Regions from separate parts of the Glutamicibacter sp. NPDC087831 genome, predicted to be linked through region 3. Evidence: riboswitches for the same ligand, from Rfam matches in the RefSeq annotation. Region 3 holds a riboswitch; each other region holds the start of a gene.
What was found. Region 3 has a riboswitch for thiamine pyrophosphate ahead of ACIOJF_RS00365 (ECF transporter S component). Riboswitches for the same ligand answer to the same signal wherever they lie in the genome.
Positions count from the first base shown of each region.

Region 1: another riboswitch for thiamine pyrophosphate. It lies ahead of thiO (glycine oxidase ThiO); the one in region 3 lies ahead of ACIOJF_RS00365 (ECF transporter S component).
Region 2: another riboswitch for thiamine pyrophosphate. It lies ahead of thiM (hydroxyethylthiazole kinase); the one in region 3 lies ahead of ACIOJF_RS00365 (ECF transporter S component).

Region 1 covers NZ_JBIUVH010000001.1:399,058-403,622, reverse strand. The annotation lists gene ACIOJF_RS02020 (thiazole synthase) at 1-21, opposite strand, end outside; gene thiS (sulfur carrier protein ThiS) at 24-269, opposite strand; gene thiO (glycine oxidase ThiO) at 296-1,393, opposite strand; TPP riboswitch at 1,391-1,495, opposite strand; gene ACIOJF_RS02005 (GNAT family N-acetyltransferase) at 1,506-2,534, shown strand; gene ACIOJF_RS02000 (mechanosensitive ion channel) at 2,618-3,838, opposite strand; gene ACIOJF_RS01995 (OsmC family protein) at 4,133-4,564, opposite strand.
Region 2 covers NZ_JBIUVH010000002.1:30,063-34,627, forward strand. The annotation lists gene ACIOJF_RS06585 (aldehyde dehydrogenase family protein) at 1-457, opposite strand, end outside; gene ACIOJF_RS06590 (hypothetical protein) at 522-752, opposite strand; gene ACIOJF_RS06595 (hypothetical protein) at 739-2,076, shown strand; gene ACIOJF_RS06600 (GntR family transcriptional regulator) at 2,073-2,441, shown strand; TPP riboswitch at 2,476-2,570, shown strand; gene thiM (hydroxyethylthiazole kinase) at 2,560-3,354, shown strand; gene thiE (thiamine phosphate synthase) at 3,347-3,988, shown strand; gene thiD (bifunctional hydroxymethylpyrimidine kinase/phosphomethylpyrimidine kinase) at 3,985-4,565, shown strand, end outside.
Region 3 covers NZ_JBIUVH010000001.1:73,804-78,368, reverse strand. The annotation lists gene ACIOJF_RS00370 (ATP-binding cassette domain-containing protein) at 1-2,133, opposite strand, end outside; gene ACIOJF_RS00365 (ECF transporter S component) at 2,130-2,738, opposite strand; TPP riboswitch at 2,804-2,924, opposite strand; gene ACIOJF_RS00360 (DUF4235 domain-containing protein) at 3,009-3,251, shown strand; gene mnhG (monovalent cation/H(+) antiporter subunit G) at 3,308-3,712, opposite strand; gene ACIOJF_RS00350 (monovalent cation/H+ antiporter complex subunit F) at 3,712-3,978, opposite strand; gene ACIOJF_RS00345 (Na+/H+ antiporter subunit E) at 3,980-4,565, opposite strand, start outside.

The DNA.
Region 1 (4,565 bases), 330 kb from region 3:
GGTGATGTTGCGCGTTTCCATGCCTAGCCTCCCTGGGCCGCGGTAACGAGTTCAATGCTGTGCCCTTCGGCCAGCAGGTAGCTATTCCAGGCGCTGCGTGGAACGACAGCGCCATTGACGGCGGCGGCAACTCCGAGCTTGCTGCCGTCAGCGGCCACCGAGTTGGCGTCCAGTTCCTTGCCGATTTGCGTGCTGATGAATTCGCGAAGGGTGGTTCCTTCGTCCAGGTTCAGTTGCCGTGAATTGAAATTGATGCCGATGCTTGTCATGGTTGCTGCTCCGTTCGGTGAGCGGTCTAGGTTGCGTTGGCAAAGCGGTGGGGATCCACAGCCTGGTGCAAGGGGTGGGATTGGTGGCCGTGGGCGAGATCCGCAGTGAGCGTTGCGCCCAGCGGAGCCAGCAGCACGCCGTGCCGGGAGTACCCGGTGCAGAGCAGCAGCCCTGGATCAAGGCGTCCAAGCAGCGGCCGGTCATCTGGCGTGGCGGGACGTGCCCGGGCCGTTGCCTCGTTCAGCGTGCAGTCGCTGATGCCGGGGACCAGCTTTCTCGCGTTGTCCAGCAGCAGGTGCATCGCGCCAATGTTCACCGCTTGTTGCCGGTCTTCACGGACGCTGGCGCCAAGGACGAGGCTGCCGTCCCTTCTCGGCACCAGATACACCTGTTCCCGGTGCACGATGCCGCGGATGGTGCGGGTGATGAGCGGCGGGCCTGCTGGTCCCTGGATCCGGAGGATGTCCCCGTAGACCGGGCGCAGCGGAAGTTCGTTCAAGCCATCGAGGGTGCCAAGACCGGTGGCCACGATGGTCTGCTCCGCTTCGAGGATTCGGCCCGATGCGGTCCGCACAGCGGTGGTCCGCTTCCCGTCGGTCACCAGTGCCTGCGCCCGTTCCTCGACCAGGTGCGGACGCAGATGCTCCAACAGGATCTTGACGATGGATCGAGGGTCGACCTGGTGGTCATCTTGGCACAGGACCGCGCCGGCAATATTGGCGGCCAAGGCTGGTTCGAGCTTGCGGGCTTGGCTGGGCAGCAGCTTTTGCGCTGACAGGCCGAGGGATATCTGCAGTTCGGCCAGCTCGTGCAGGGCTTCGCGGTCCGCAGGCTCTGCGGCGACAACGAGCGTGGAGTTCTGCAAGTAGTCCGGGCGTTGCCCGGTGGCCGATTCGATGCGCTCGATGAACTGCGGATAGGCGGCATTCGAGGCGGCAAGCAGCTGGTGCAGCGGGCCATTGCCCCAGACCGTTTCAGCTGCCGGGGCCAGCATTCCTGCTGCCGCGTAGCTTGCACCTTGGCCGGGTGCCGGATCGATGAGGGTGACGGTGTGTGCGCGTGATTCCAGCTCGAACGCGACGGCCAGGCCGATTATCCCGGCGCCAACAATGTTGACATGCACAAGGGCACGCTTCCTTCCTACGGCGGCATGACCCGCATCAGGTGTAGCGGTCGGCTCGGTGCCCTCTCAGCCTGGTCGATTCAGGCTCCCGCGGATTACAGCGATTATAAGCATGATGCAGCTCATAAAGTCGAACTTCATTGAACGCAGTTCCGTCATCTTCTGTGATGTACTTGCTGACATGGCATTCCATGACTTCCCTATCGTGCTTCCCCAAGGTTCTGCGCTATCCAGCACCATCATCTCGTTGGAGCAAGAACTCTTGGAATCCAGCCAACGCCATAGCCAGGAGCAATTGCAGCGGCGCTTGCATCCTCGGTTCGCCGAGGTGGGAGCCAGCGGGCGAGTCTATGATCGCGAGGCCATCATTGCCCAGCTGGCCCGGGAGCCGGCACGGGATGCCGGGGCGTTGAAAGTCGAAAGCCCGGTGGCTCTCCAGCTTTCAGACCAGCTGGTGCTGCTGCGCTGGAAGCTGCTCGCCGGTTCCCCCAGCGAACGCAGTTCACTGTGGATCCATGAGCAGGGCCGCTGGCAGCTGCTCTTCCACCAGGGCACGGCCGCCGCTCATCCGCAGCCATCCGCAGGACCGGAGGAAGCCGTGCATGCCGACGGTGAATTCTCGGTGCGCCGGCTGCGCCTTTCGGATGCCGAAGCGGTCTACGAGGCATTTTCCTCGAACCCCGACATGTTGCGCCAAGGCGACGCCGATTCCCCGCAAAAGGCTGAGTCGTATGTGCGCGCACTGCTGGAGGCCGGGGAACGCCAGCAGGCGTTGGCCGTCGCATATCGGGATCGGCTGGTGGGACTGGTGTGCGGTACGGTAGACCCGGCCAATCGGAACGCGTGGATTTGGTATTGGATGAACCAGAATTACCGGGGCCGGTCGCTGGCCACCCGCGCCGTGGCAACCTTAGTGGATTACCTGTTCGACGAGCTGGGACTGTACCGCTTGGAGCTGGGCTTGCGGGCAAATAATCCCGGGTCGAAGCATGTGGCAGAAAGCAACGCCTTCCTGCACGAAGGTGTCGAACGGGGCAAATTCCTGGTTGCCGGAGAACGCATCGATGTGCACACCTACGCACGGTTGCGTACCGATGGCGGCTCTGCGGTCATGCCCTTGCCGTGGGGCACGCAGCAGTAGCTTGGCGGGCATCAAAAAAGTCGCGGAATCCGGTCTTGGATTCCGCGACTTCTTATCTGTCCCTCAGGTTTTGTGATGCGTGGTTAGATGCCTGGGCTCGATGCCGGTGGCGTCGAGTCCGGGCCATTGGTGGTCTGTTGGGCCTCCATCTTTTTCAGCGTGCGGGCCGCAGCATCACGACCGCCGAGGCCAAAGGCCAGAGCCGCTGCCAATGCTGCGCCAATGACGATTGCGCCGAAGGCCATGTTGATGATCGAATCGGCGATACCCATGTACTTCAGGCCCATCGCCACGAACAGCGCAATTGCCGTGTAGCGGATGATCTTCGAAGCAGTAGTGTCACCCAAGAAGCGGCCAATGACGTTGGCGATGACGAAACCTGCGGCGATAATTGCTGCGCCGAAGAGGATCTTGCCGCCCAAGGCCAGGATCTCATTGAGGATATTGGTGATCGCTGGGAAGTTCAGCATCTGGGCCGCCATCACACCGAAGAACAGCACGATAGCAATCTTGACGATGCCAGCGATGATTCCCGAAGCGCTCTTGCCCTCGGGAACTACGCCCCACTGGGCAACAACAGTGTCGGTACCCACGCCGTGGAGGGAGGATTCAAGTAGCTGCCCGACGAACTTGGCAATCAGGATACCCACGGCCAAGAGCACCAAGGCCATGATGACCTGCGGGATTGCGGTGAAGACCAGCTGCAGCATCTGCTGAGCAGGTACCGAAATTGCCGCGATGCCCAGAACCTGTAGGGCTGATATTGCGACGACTAGCAGGATCAAGGCGAAGACGATGTTGGCAATGATGTCAACGATCTTCGCTTGGGATTCGCGAGACTGAACTTCATCTACTGGTTCGTTGCCTGGGGTGACCTTGCGGACCAGTCCGCTAAAATCGACAGTTCCCAAACCGGTCCTCAGCAGCTGGCGAACAATATTCGCGATGACGTAGCCAATGAAGAAGATGAAGCCCGCACCGATGAGGTTGGGGATGAAGGCCATGACGCCGCCGAGCATGCCCTGCACCGGCGATAGCACTTCGGATAGAGCGAAGACTTGCAGGATTGCCACGAGGCCGAAGAGCCAGACAATCAACCCCGCGACCTTGCCCAGGGATTGGCCTATTTGTTCTCCGTCATTGCCCTGCCTTTGCAGGAACTTCACCCTGTTCACCAGTTTGGCGGCAGCCCAACGAACTATGCGTGCAACTAGCCACGTAATGATGAGGATGATTAGCGCGATGCCAACCTTTTGTAGCATCGACGCCCAGTCGATATTGCCTAAAACGTTCTCAGACTGCATTGCTGCTCCTTCAACGTAGGGACAATCCGACCCTACGATGAAGGTTCTCCGCTGACTAGGGCAAAGACCCATGCTCCCAGCTTGAATCATTGGACTTTCACAGCTCGAATTGCGAAAAGCTGACTATATCCCGATGGATTCAACGAATTCCGAACAATAAGGCCCTACCGACAACCGATCCACGCAATATTAGAAAGTTCGCGGCTGCGTCCAAACCCGTGAATTGCCATGGAAGCTATTGCGGATTCAGCCATTGATCTTTATCAATCCGGCAATTACCGGAAGTCCCGCTACCTAGTTGATGACTTCGCTCCGCACGGAAGCACCCAGTTCAACGGTGCGGGAGACGGTGCAGTATTTGTCATGCGAAAGCTTGACGATGCGCTCCACCATGCTGGCTGCCTTGCGGCCTTCCTCGGTGTCGGGGAACTTCAAATCGAAACCAAGATGAATGTCCTCCATCCGGCTCGCCGAGTTCTCAGAGACCTTGTAGCCGCCCGCTTTGACTTCGAATTTCTCAGGCTCGCTTCTCCTGGTGGTCGCCACATCAACATCAATTGCGGAACACCCTGCGATGGCAGCAAGCAGCAACTCCACCGGGGTTAGCAACCCTTCGCCCTGGCCGAATTCTAGGCTGGCTCCCGATTCGAGGCTGGTGGCCTTGTACTTGCGTGCCTCGACGCGTTCGATGCTGACTTCACGGATCTCACGGCTATTTTCACTCATG
Region 2 (4,565 bases), on a different contig from region 3:
CAATGGCCGCGACCAGCGGTGCGAGCACCAGCTGAACCGGGTAGTTCCAGGCGCCGATAATCAGCACGACCCCCAGCGGGCGCGGCTCAACCTTGGCAATGGCTGGTTGCAAAGCCAGCGGTACCTTGACGCTGGTGGAATCCATCCATTCAACGAGGTGGCGCTGGGCGAAATCTATTTCTGCCCGCACCACGTCGATTTCGGAGAATTTGGCTTCGGTGGCACTCTTGCCCAAGTCCTCGGCCAGGGCCTGGACGAAGTCTTCCAGATGCTCTTCGAGCATCTTCTCCAGGGCCTTGAGCTGCTGCAGGCGGAAGCGTCGCGGATGCGTGATCCGCGTGTCCGCAGAACGCCGCAAATGGCTCAGCACTGTTGCTATGCGCGATGGATGCTCGTCCACCGGAGGTGCGGAATCACCGACCGGTTCGGGCAACGGAGTGGAAGTAAACAGACCCATGATTTGAGCGTACGTCACTGGGACTATTTTTCATCGTTTAATTCGCCGGAGGATTCAATATGTATCAAATAGTTGATACATTGATTTCCATGAACCAGTTCTCGGCGAGCGCCATATCCATCGCTTTCGTTGCCGCAATCATCTGCGTTTGGTTGCGTTCGGTGGCGCACAGGCGTGGAACACCAGCTATCGACCGGGCCCGATCCCACTCGTTCTGGTGCGCATTGATCGCATTCTTTGCTTCAACCTCATGGGATTTGTCCGAGACCTGGCGCGTTTCAATGACCGAGCCCAATTCAGGTTCGGCTCTCGCTGAAGCACTCACTCCGGGGATCTGGGTTCTTCTGGTTTACCTCATCGGCTTGTTCACTTGGCCCAAGGAACTCCAGCCAGTGCGCACCGCTTCATTAGAGGCCCGCAGCCTGACAACTCCATTTCCCAAGGCCCTAGGGGCTTTCGTTGGGCTTTTGCTGCTGATCGCGGTCGGCTCCCTGTGGCCGGCGTCCAAAGTCGAAGGGCTCGTTGGCGTTCCGGCCTCGGAATTCACGACCTTTGATTTTGACGGCATCTATTCATACGCGTCGGAGGGTCCGTATGATGGGCGGTTGCCGGGCACACAGATGCTCCCGGTATTCATCGTGGCCCTGGCAGGGATCATCGTGGCCGCGGCTGTGATTACCGTAGTTATCCTGAAAAGACCTGCCTTGGCCGGCATCTCGGCCGAAGACAACCAAGCGTTGCGCACGGTCTGGCTCAACCGCTTGATGCGCAATATCGGCATCGTCTTGCTGGCCTTCACCGTGTCGGTGGTCAATTACTCGCAGGCTAATTCGCCGGATGGACAGTACGAGTTCGTTAGCTATGGCGCCCTTGCGGTCGCCCTCACGTTGCTCTTCTGGGGACCGCGCTCTACATTCTCAGCTCAATCCACCACCAGGGAACGGACCGCCTTCTCGCGTTTGCGTGATCAACTATTCACCTTGCAATACGTAACTGCAGCACTCACCTTGCTCAGCGTTGCAATCGGCTGGTCATTCTTGCCACTGGATGACGAGCTCCAGATGCCTACCAATGAGCGAACTACGTGGATCTTAATGATCTTTGCCGGTGCGGCTTTGAGCTATGCCGTTCTCAATGCGCTTTATCTCAGCTACGTCAGCACGGTGGCCCGGCAGGCGTCTGCAGCACCCAAGTACCACGCGCCCCTGCCCTTGTGGTCCTACATCGCCGCTGGCTTGCTGTTTGCCACCAGCACCTATTTTCTGCTCGATCCGCCGCTGGACTATTTGTGGGGCTTCGTGCCTCCAGGCAAGACAATGGTTGCAGGCTTGATCCTGCTGTTGCTGGCAACCCATCTTGGATTCGTCTGGTTCTCCCGCCGGGCAATTATTCCCTGGGCTGTCTCGTCGGCCGAAGAAATCTGGTACCGCAAGGTCCTGGAACTGCGTTCAATGCGTGTTAACACCAGTGCAGTGGTAGCCATGCTGCTCATTGGCTACGGATTCCCGGCCGGGCTGGGACTCTTTGCATTGCTCATCTTCGTTGTCCCAGCAGTCATTTTCCTAGAGCGCCCCGGTAGCGCCTTCGTGCGGGAACATCAGCCGGCAGCTACTTCATGAGCACGCAGATCAGTGTTGACCTCCAAGCAGCTACCCCGCCCTATGAGCAGATCCGCTCGCAGATTGCTTCACTGATCTCCTTGGGAGATCTGCCCTCGGGGAGCAAGCTGCCTACTGTGCGTGCGCTGGCCACGGACCTCGGCGTCGCTGCCGGTACAGTGGCGCGCGCCTACAAGGAGCTGGAAGCCGAAGAGCTGATCACCTCCCGGCGCCGTGCCGGCACAGTGGTCAACGAGCGGCCGCAGCCGGTGGATACCAGTGAAGATCTCCTGGCCGCCGTGGATCACCTCTGGGCGTTGGCGGTCGCGCAGAAGGTGGATGCGGCCACGCTCAAGGCCTTGGTGGCGCGGCGCGAGCGTAAGTAACTTGTCCTCGGAACCGGTTGTGCGTACGCTCTATGGCAGTGACACGGGGTGTCGGATCAACCGACTGAGATAAGACCCGTAGAACCTGATCTAGTTCACGCTAGCGGAGGGATGTCGCATGGCTTTGCATGCAGTTGCCCAAAAATACCGGCAACAATCACCTTTGGTTTTTTGCCTGACCAATACCGTCGTATCCAATTTCACCGCCAATGTCTTGCTGGCATCCGGGGCTTCCCCGGCCATGACGGATCTGCCCGGAGAGGCCGGCCCATTCGCGCAGGCAGCTTCAGCCGTATTGGTGAATTTGGGAACTCCAAGCACTGAACAGCTGACCGCCATGGAAGAAGCTGTGCAGTCGGCGAGCGCTGCAGGCACCCCCTGGGTCCTGGATCCAGTGGCAGTGGGAGCGCTTCCGGTGCGCACGGAGTTTGCCCGGCGCATTGTCCGGCAACGCCCGACCCTGATTCGCGGCAACGCCTCGGAAATCCTGGCCCTGGCCGGCCGGCAATCTGCTTCGCGCGGTGTCGATGCCTTGGATGAGGTTTCTGCCGCCTTGGCGGCGGGACGCGAACTGGCCACGGAACACGACTGCGTAGTGGCCATTTCCGGCCAGGCTGACGCCATCATCGACGCCACGCGTACCGTCTTGGTGCATACCAACGGAATTGGCTTGACCCGGATGACAGGTGGCGGCTGCGCCTTGGGCGCGGTCTGCGCCGGGATGGTTGCGGTCCACGATGACCCGTTCGAGGCCACCATCGCAGCCCACGGTTTCTATGGCCTGGCCGCGGAAAAGGCCCTGGCTGGCAGCTCCGGTCCGGGCAGCTTCGCAGTTGCCTTCCTTGATGCGCTGTCGGCTGCCGATCCCGGGGAACTGAAGACTTTGAAGTACGAGGAATTGAACCATGCATAATTACGGCGCTTATCTAGTAGCCAACACTGCCAGCTGCACCCCACGCAGCACCCTGGAAGTTATCGAGGGCGCCGTCGCCGGAGGGATCGGGTGGATCCAGCTGCGCGCCAAGGATGAAAGCGCCCGGGAATTCTTCGAGCTGGCCTGCGCGGCTGCCAAGCTCACCGAGGGCAAAGCCCAGTTGCTGATCAATGACCGCATTGACGTCTACCTCGCGTCACGGGCTGCTGGCGCAGCAGTTAACGGCATCCATATCGGGCAAAAAGATGTGCCGGTACAGTTGGCTCGCCAGATCATCGGCGAGGGCATCATCGGCTTGAGTGCTTCCAGCGATGAGCAATTGGCCCAGGCGAACAAGGACGCCTCGGTGATCGACTACCTCGGTGTAGGAGCCATCCGCGCCACTCCGACGAAAAAAGACCATCCTGCTCCCCTGGGGCTGGACGGCTTTGCGCGAGCCGCGGCCTTGGCCAAGCTGCCCTGCGTAGCGATCGGCGCAATTACCCAAGACGATGCCGCCGCGATCCGCACCGGCGGCGGCGCAGGCCTGGCCGTGGTCCGCGCCATCTGCAACGCCGAAGATCCGCAACTTGCCAGCGCGCAGCTGGTCGCAGCCTGGGAGGCCTCGAAATGAACATCCTATCCATCGCAGGCTCCGATCCTTCCGGCGGCGCCGGAATCCAAGCGGATCTGAAGGCCATTGCCGCCAACGGCGGCTACGGAATGTGCGTGATCACCGCTTTGACTGCGCAAAACACCCATGGGGTATCCGGAGTTCAGGCGATCAGCGGCGATTTCGTCCTCGCGCAGCTCGAAGCCGTGAGTACAGATATCCGCATCGATGCGATCAAGATCGGGATGCTGGCCAACGCCGAGGTGATCCGCGCAGTCACCAGCTGGCTGGAAACTGTTGACGCCCCCGTCGTGCTGGACCCGGTCATGGTGGCGACCAGCGGGGATCGCCTGCTCGACGACGAATCGGCCCTTGATTCACTGCTGGATCGCGCCACGGTGATTACCCCGAACCTGCTGGAGCTGGCCAGCTTGCTGCGCGAGCCTGTGGCCCCTTCCTGGGACGAAGCCCTGCGCCAGGCCCAGCGGCTGGCTGCCAAGCACGGCACGCTGGTGCTGGCCAAGGGCGGGCACCTGGCCGGGGCGGATTGCCCCGATGCCCTGGTGTCGGCGGGCGGGGTGCAGCTGGAGCTGCACGG
Region 3 (4,565 bases):
CACCAGCAAGGCCAGCACCTGACCCAGGGTTGCCTTGATGCGTTGGCCCACGGTGCCGAAGTTCCCGACACCGCGAGCGCGCCGGGCCAGCGTGAGCGTGGTGAATTCTTCCACCATCAACCCGAGCAATCGCATGCCGGCCAAGGCCCCGAGCACAAACCGGTGGGGTACCTTCAGCTGCTGAGACAGCGCCCCGCCCAAATCGCTTGGATTCGTGGTGGCCAGCAGCAAGATGCACGGGATGGCCAGCGCGAAAGCGCGCAGTCCGGTGGCAATGCCCCCGGCCACCGATCCCTCGGTGATGCTGAAGGCGCCGAATTGGGCGTAGACCATGCCGCTATCCTGGCCCACCAAGGCGATGCCCCACGCCGCAAGGATTCCGGCAATCAGCAGTGGCCACGCGCGCTTGAGGAATTTCAGCGGGCTCAGCCCTGCCAGGGGGAAGAACACCACGGTCGCCACGATCACCACCAGCGCCGAAACCCAATCCAAGGTGGTGATCAACGGCAGTGTTGCCGCAGCCACCGCACCGAGCTTGGCCAGCGGATTGATCTTCGCCAACCAGCTATGCCCTACCGGCGCATCAAGCACCGGCCCCTGTCGCGGGATACCAGCTTCCGGGGTGCCGGCAGTGAGCACCAGGTCCCTTGCTTTGAGCACCGAGGCAAAGTGATCGTCGTGGGTCACAGCAATGATCGCGGTGCCCTGCTGCAATTCCTCAACCAGCAGCCCGGCCAGTTCCCTCCACGTGTTCGCATCCTGCCCGAAGGTCGGTTCGTCGAGGATCAGCACCTGGGGGGATGCGGCCAGAACAGTGGCCACGGACAAGCGCCGCTTCTCGCCCCCGGAGAGGGTGAACGGGTTCGCGTCAGCCAAATGCGCCAGGCCCAAGCGTTCCAGCAACGCGTCCACGCGCGCTTGGACCTGGGCCGGCTCGTATTTCGGCGCATCGGCGCTGCTGGCCTGCGCGCGGCTGGGAGCGAAAGCCAGCTCTTCCCGAACGCTCTGGGTCACGAATTGGTGTTCGGGTTCCTGGAACACCGAACCGATCCGCCCAATCAATGCACCGGCCTTCCAGGCAAACGGGGAGTTGCCCAGACCGTCGGCCAGTTGCGCGGTGGCCGCCAAGCCGCCGTCGGCCGGGACGAGCAATCCGCCCAAGGTCAAGGCCAGCGTCGACTTTCCAGCGCCATTCTCGCCGCGAATCACCGTCGCGGTGCCCGCTTGCACATTCACGTCCACCGCTTGGGTGCGCGGTGCCGTGGCGGTGCGGGCGGATACCAGCTGCTGCGCTTCCAGCAGCGTGGCACCGGCACCGTTCGTTGCCCGGGCCACCTGCGGGAAGTAGCCTGGAATCCACAGCCCGGCAGTAGCCAGCTCCTCGCGCACCGTTTCATCGGTGTACAGCTGCTGCGGGTCCAGATCGTGCGCGACTCCCCCTCCGGGCTGCAGCACGATAACCCGGTCCACATGCTGCGCCCAGGCTTCAATCCGGTGTTCCACGACGACCAGCGTGGCACCGGAAAGCCGGGCGGCGTTCAGCACCGCATCGCGCAAGAGCTCAATGCTCTGCGGGTCCACATTGGCAGTCGGTTCATCGAGCAGCATGACGCTGGGTTCCATGGCCAGAATGCCGGCCAAGGCCAACCGCTGTTTCTGTCCGCCGGAAAGTTGCTGGGTGCGGTGCTCGAAGGACAGCGCACCCAGACCCACAGCGTCCAGCACTTCGGGGATCCGCTGGCGGATCAGTTCGGGATCCATTCCGAGGTTCTCGGCGCCAAAGGCCACGTCATCGGCGACCCTGCTTTGCACTACCTGGGTTTCCGGGTCTTGCTGCATCAAGCCCACCGGGTGGCTCCGGATGAAGGCATCGCTGCCATCTATGAGCAGCCGGCCAGCGACCTGATCGTCCTCATCCGCTTCCAGCAACCCGGCCATCGCGTGCAGCAAGGTTGACTTGCCGGCGCCCGATGGACCGACCAGCAGCACCTTCTCACCGGCGTGGATCACAAGGTCCAGTCCCGAGATGGCAGGATTCTTCCTCTCGGAGTGCTGCCAGCCGAACCCCGTTGCGGTGATGGCGGCACCGCGCTGTGTCAGCGAGGCTGCGCCGGAATTGGCAAAGGAACTCATTTTGCGCTTTCCAGGTGCGCACGCCGGCTCGGCAGGGCGCTCAATGCACCGGTCTTCGCCAGTCCACGCGTGGCCAACCAGGACAGCAGCCCTGCGACGACTACGCCGGAAATGCCGGTGGCGATCACGTGGAAGATCTTCATTCCGGCGGTGTACTCAACGTAGTAGGCCAGGATGTAGGCCTCGGAAATGCCGGCGAACAAGCCGGCGAACAAGCCTGCCAGCAGCGCCACGCCCAGGTTCCACTTGCGGTAGCGGAATGCTGCGAAGACCAGCTCTGCACCCAGGCCCTGGACCAGGCCGGAGATCAGTACGGTCAAGCCGTAGTGCGAGCCGAGCAGCGCTTCAACCACAGCGGCCAGCAGCTCGCAGTAGATTGCGGCGCCTGGCTTGCGGATGATCAGTGCGCCGAGCACCGCCGGGAAGAGCCACATGCCGGTGAGCAACGCGGTGGCTGGCGGGAAAGCCGCAAAGGCGAGCGAGAACAGGCCATAGCCGGCACTCCACGCCCAGAAAATGACCCCTGAAGCGACGGCGATCACCGAGGCGACGACGATATCAACTACACGCCAGCCGGTCCGCTGCTTCGAAACTGTTTCGTTCATTGCTGGTCCTCCTGTGGAAAGGAGGGGAGATGGACGGAATGAGGGCATACTGCCGCGCCTATCCGCATCCGAGATGCTCGACTTCCTTCGCCGGTACTAGCCGGGGCAGGTTCGAGGGTCTGCGATCTATCGCACTCTCAGCGTCTTGCGACTTTTTAAAAGTCTGACGCTCCCCTGTCGGAATAATTACTGCTCCCCCACCATACCGCAGGTATGCTGGGCAGAGGAACGATATGTCAAGAGCTTGATCGCGAGGAAAAAATGGATAAAGTGCAGAAACTTGCCACTACCGGTATCACCGTTGGCGCTGGCATGCTCGGCGGCAAGCTGGTTGATTTCCTTTGGTTGAAGGCAACCGGCAGCAAAGCACCACGCAAGGGCACTGAGGAAGCAGCGGAAGCTTCTTTCCGCCGTGCCTTAGGCTTCGCAGTCGTTTCGGCCCTGGTCGCAGCAATCCTGCAGACGGTGGCTGACCGCAGCGCCAACAAGGTTGTTGCCAAGTTCACCAAGTAAGCTTCGGCGTTGAGCCAAAAGCGGGAGCCGCCCAGAGGGGCGGCTCCCGCTTTTTCTCAATCTTGTTCGTCTGGCGATCCGGTCTTGGAAACCGGGGTGGTTCCGGTCGGCGGTGTTCCGTTGACCTTGTTGACCACGTGGCTCAGCTCATCGGAGAACAGGGTTTCCTTGGCAGCGTGCTTGGTCCGGTAGCCGGAACGGCCAATCATGTGGGCCGAAACCGGTGCGGTCAATAGCTGCATTCCCCAGGCCAGCACGAGTACCGGGACCACAGCCCAGCTGCGCAGGTAAATGGCCAGTCCAGCGAAAATCAGCAGGAAGCCGAGTACCTGCGGTTTGGTCGCTGCATGCATGCGGGTGAGCATGTCCGGGAAGGTCAGCAAGCCGATACCTGCGATCAATGACATCAGGCAGCCAAGGATCAGCAGGACGGCAACGAGGACATCGAGGAAGATTTCCATTAGGCGTTCCTCTGATCCGAAACGAAGCGCGAGACGGTCACCGAACCGATGAACCCGAGCATGCAGGCGGCCACGACGAACAGCAAGTAGTCGGTGTGCTTGTGCAGCACCATTTCCAGGCACAGCGCGGCGGAGATGATCAGCAGCATCACGTCCAGGGCCAGCACCCGGTCAAGGATTGACGGCCCCTTGGCAACACGGACCAGGCAGGCGACAGCACCGAGCCCGAGCATGATGCCGCAGATCCAAATGACGATATCCAGCATGTTACCCCTTCCTCGCATCAAAGTTCGGTCCGCATTCGCTCTTGATCGCTTCGTACTCGTCTCGGCTGCCAATAGCCATGATCAGCCGGCGTTCGATGTCCCGGATGCCGGCACGCGCCTTCTCCACGTCCGCAGGCGACTCGATGTCGATGTAGTGCAGGTACAGCGTCGACGAGCTGCGGTCCACGTCGATCACGAAGGAGCCCGGGATCAGCGTGAGCACGTGTCCCACAGTCATCACGATCAGGTCCGAGTCGGTGCGCAGCGGGACCGCAATGACCGCGCTGCGGGTGCGCTTCCCGCGGACCAGCGCCAGCCAGGCCACATGGACGCTGGCCGCGAAGACCTGTCCGAGGAACCAGATGAACAGCTTCAGGCAGTACCAGGCATTGATCCGGCCCGAAAGGACCACCGGCGGCAGCGGGAACAGGTTCACGATCAGCAGCGCGATGATCACGCCGAAGACCATGTTCCCCAGGGAGAAGTCCTGCCAGAGAGCACCCCAGACAAAGAGCAGCAGCAGAAGCAGCGGCCATTCCTGCTTGAGTGTCGCGCGGTGGCGCACACCGGAGGTATCCAGCGCATCG